2 regions of the Neptuniibacter halophilus genome follow, and region 2 is predicted to be linked to the other one. Evidence: predicted binding sites of a transcription regulator. Region 2 holds the regulator's gene; the other holds the start of a gene.
The links. The regulator FNR, encoded in region 2, switches genes on or off when oxygen is low (the NO sensors DNR and NnrR bind a similar motif). The targets are predictions, from matches to a motif close to TTGATNTANATCAA.
Positions count from the first base shown of each region.

Region 1 (2,205 bases), 230 kb from region 2:
CTACCAGATTAGTGCCGTGGTACAGCACGCGGGTGGTACGCATCTGTTCCCGTTCATAGGCCTGCAGGATCGCCTCACCGGCGAAGTCTTCACCTTCAGCAACGGCATTCATGATCTGTTTTGCCAGTGTCGCCTGACCTTTCAGGCCCAGATTAAAACCGTGGGCTGTGACCGGGTGCATCCCTACTGCGGCATCGCCGATCAGGGCGAAGCGGCGGGATACAAACTGATTGGCATGCACCGCAACCAGCGGGTAAACGTGACGCTTTCCGAGGAGCTTCATCTCACCCAGCAGGCCATCCAGTTGCTGTTCGATGGTCTGGTTAAATTCTGTGTCACTCATGTCTGCATAGCTTTGAGCGTCGCGGCTATTCACGGTAACCACGATGGATGAACGGTTTCCATTCATCGGAAGAATCGCGGTGGTGCGGCCGTAGTGGAAGCATTCAAACGCGGTCTGCTGGTGTGGCTGGCTATGCTCCATACGGCAGACGATAGCGCTGCGGGAGAAGTCGCGCATGGTGGCGGACAAGCCCATCTTGCGGCGCATTTCAGAAAAGCGGGTGTCAGCGGCCACAATCAGACGGGCATGCAGAGTCTGACCATTATTCAGGCCCACCGACCCCCACTCCTGATCGGTGCTGATCTGTTCCACTGCGGTTTCGCTGATCAGCTCTACCGATGGATGCGCACAGAGTTCTTCATAACAGGCCTTGCGGATATGGTGATTGGGTACCAGATAACCCAGTGCATCCAGCCCCGGCTGGTTGTTATCGAAATTCAGGCTGTAGCTGGAGCCTCCATCAAATACCTTCGCCGCCTCGATAGGGGAGATGGCTTCCGCGGGTAGTCGCTGCCAGACGCCACTGGTTTTCATCAATTCGACAGACTGATGGGTCAGGGCGATCTCGCGGCCATCTTCTGCCGGGTCGGCGAGGGTTGCAGCAGAGCTGCGTTCGATAATACCGACCCGGAGTGGCAGTTCAGCCAGAGAGCGGGCAAAACTGAGGCCTGCCGGGCCCGCGCCGATAATCAAAATGTCGTAGTGGGAGCTTGTGTCTGTCACCGCAGTCGCCCTCTTGCTCGAGCTTAAATAAAGCCTCCACTCTACCTTTTCTGCTATGAATGACATGGATATAAATCAACGAATTGCTGTTAATCTGTCATAAGTGAGCAAACCAAAGCGATGGGTTCAGGAGCAGAAAGTGTCAATCGAAAATGACTCACCACAGGATATGGCAATGCAGGAGGCTGCAGAGCGTTCCACATTAGCGCATTATGATCAGGTAGCTGAGCAGTTCTGGTTGGGGACCCGTGAGCATGATGTGAGTCAGAATATAGCAGCGTTACTCAGCGCACTGCCTGCTGAGCGACCTCTGAAAATACTGGATCTGGGCTGTGGCCCGGGTCGGGATCTTATTCAGTTTACAGCGCTGGGGCATCATGCGGTGGGGCTTGATGGCAGTGAGTCATTTTGTCAGATGGCGCGGGAAAATAGCGGCTGCACGGTATTGAAACAGTCCTTTCTGGAGCTGGATCTGGGAGAGGCTGAATATGATGGCATTTTCGCCAATGCTTCGCTGTTTCATGTGCCTCGTCCTGCGTTGCCGGAGGTGTTGAGGCACTGTCACCGCAGTTTGGTGGAAGGCGGGGTATTGTTCAGCTCTAACCCCCGCGGCAACCGCGAAGGCTGGAATGGTCAGCGCTATGGTAACTACATGGAATATGATGAGAGTGCTGAGCGGTTACACCAGGCCGGTTTTGAGATCATTGAGCATTACTACAGGCCCGCGGGTTTACCCCGGTCGCAGCAGCCCTGGCTGGCCATTGTAGCGCGTAAGTGCTGACCTCAGCCGTCGATCCCTTTTCTTACCCAGGTTTGCCATTTCAGTTCTTCATTGCGGATCAGGCGTTTGATACTGCGAATCAGAGCCTGAAACTCCACTGCGTCAACCAGATACCAGATCAACCAGGCAACCGGTGCAAATAACAGCAGGCGCTGGTGGTATCTGGGCTGATAATCGTAGCTGGCCTGAAAGCTGATCAGGAGCGAAATAAGGCAGATGGCCAGCCCCAGACTGAGGTAGTCGCCGGTGATGGCGACGTAGGCAAAAAATGCTGTCAGCAACGGCAGTTCCAGAAACAGCAGTATCTCAGCATAGAGAGCCGTGGGAAGAAGTAGCCAGGAGAGATAGCGGTTGCGGC
Region 1 is NZ_AP027292.1:2,734,921-2,737,125, forward strand. Features, by position in the region: gene ubiM (5-demethoxyubiquinol-8 5-hydroxylase UbiM) at 1-1,066, opposite strand, end outside; gene QUD59_RS12740 (class I SAM-dependent DNA methyltransferase) at 1,206-1,847, shown strand; gene QUD59_RS12745 (glycosyltransferase family 2 protein) at 1,850-2,205, opposite strand, start outside.
Region 1: the regulator FNR is predicted to act here: its motif matches at 1,132-1,145, upstream of ubiM (5-demethoxyubiquinol-8 5-hydroxylase UbiM).

Region 2 (2,205 bases):
GTTTCCGCCCACAGCGTCACATTCAGGAAGATACCCTGCCTAGCCCGGAAACCAAGCTGGCTATCCTTGAATCCACCATCAATAAACTGCTGCAGGCGGGCTACGTTTACATCGGCATGGATCATTTTGCCAAGCCTGACGATGAGCTGGCCGTTGCACAGCGCACCGGCAACCTGCACCGGAACTTTCAGGGTTACACCACCCATGCAGAGTGTGATCTTGTGGCGATGGGTGTTTCAGCCATCAGCCAGATCGGCTCGGTCTACTATCAGAACGAGCATGAGATGAGCGCTTACAGTGCAGCGGTTGAAACCAATCAACACGCTATCAAGCGCGGTGTAAAACTGACCCGGGACGATATTATCCGGCGTCATGTGATCACCCAGTTAATCTGTCATTTCGAGCTGGACAAAGCCCCTGTCGAATCCCTGTTTGGTATCGACTTCGACAGCTACTTTGCTGATGCCCGACAGGAACTGGCAGCATTTGCTGAAGATGGTCTGGTAAAAATGGACGAAAACAGCATTCAGGTCTCCCCTTCGGGACGCCTGCTGATCCGTCGGATCTGCATGGCATTTGACGCCTATATACCGAAAGACCAGAGTTCGCAGCGCTTCTCGCGGATTATTTAACTTTTAGAATGCGGTGAAATATTACATAATCCTTAAGCAGCCGTTTTATCGAACCATTACAGGATTAAATCATGGGTGACAACAAGGCAACCGAAGGAAAGTTGCGAAGTCTGCAACAGGTCAGCTGTAATACATGTAGCTTAAGTTCACTGTGTCTTCCGGTGTCACTGGATATGACAGAGATGGAACGGCTGGATGATATTATTGAAAAAAGCCGCCCACTGAAGAAAGGCGAACACCTGTTCCATCAGGGTGGCGTCTTCGATAGTGTCTATGCCATCCGTGCCGGCACGGTGAAAACCTACACCATCACCAACGAAGGCGAAGAGCAGATCACCGGTTTTTATTTCCCCGGCGAGCTGGTCGGCATGAGTGGTTTCGATAACAACGAATACCCGGTTTCCGCCAAGATTCTGGAAACCACCACGGTCTGCGAAATTCCGTTTGAACGCCTCGATGAGCTGTCTGGTCAGTTACCTGAACTTCGCCGCCAGTTGCTGCGCACCATGAGTAAAGAGATTCGTGAAGAGCAGCAGATGATGCTGCTGCTATCGAAGAAAAACGCGGAGGAGCGGGTTGCAACGTTCCTGATTAAGCTGTCACAGCGCTTCAAACTGCGTGGCTATTCTGAGACCAGTTTCCGTCTTTCTATGTCCCGTAACGAGATCGGCAATTATCTTGGGCTGGCGGTAGAAACTGTCAGCCGTATCTTCACCCGTTTTCAGAAATCCAACCTGCTGCAGGTTGAGGGTAAAGAGGTTCACATCGAGGATCTGGAAAAACTGTACATTCTCTCCGGAGAAAACCCGCTCAGCGATACCAGCGAACCTGCAATCACGGCTGCCTGTGGAAAAAGCAACTGTTCCTGAGACAGGTCGATAAATAAAAAGGCACCGCTAATCAGATTAGCCGGTGCCTGCCAGTTTCACGATTAAGTAGCCATCTCAATGTGTAACCCAACCGCTACATTAAATCGTCTTCCCCCTTTTAAATCATTGAGCCAAGTCAAGGCGTACCATCGAGGAGTTTTTCATGTCTTATGACGAGTGTTATGTGAAGTCAGTTATCCGCACGATTTCTGACTGGCCGGAACCGGGCGTTCAATTCCGAGATATCACACCGCTGTTCAAGGACCCGAAAGCACTGCGCATGATCTCTGACGCCTTTATTCAGCGTTATATCGATACCGAGATTACACATATTGCCAGTATCGACGCACGCGGCTTCCTGATCAGTTCCATCATGGCCTACCACCTGAATATCCCACTGGTTCTGGTACGTAAAAAAGGCAAACTTCCGGGCAAAACTATCCATCAGGAATACAAGCTGGAATACGGCACTGCGGCCGTTGAAATGCAGATAGATTCCGTGGGTCCGGGTGACCGCGTACTGGTATTTGATGACCTGATCGCCACCGGCGGAACCATCCTCGCTGCCTGCGGCCTGATCAAAGAGCTGGGCGCGGAAGTATACGAAGCAGCCGCGCTGATCGACCTGCCAGACTTGCAGGGCTCCAGCAAAATTCAGGATTCCGGTATTCCCGTACACACCCTGCTGGCCTACGAAGGCCTCT
Region 2 is NZ_AP027292.1:2,965,926-2,968,130, reverse strand. Features, by position in the region: gene hemN (oxygen-independent coproporphyrinogen III oxidase) at 1-632, shown strand, start outside; gene fnr (fumarate/nitrate reduction transcriptional regulator Fnr) at 704-1,501, shown strand; gene QUD59_RS13830 (adenine phosphoribosyltransferase) at 1,665-2,205, shown strand, end outside.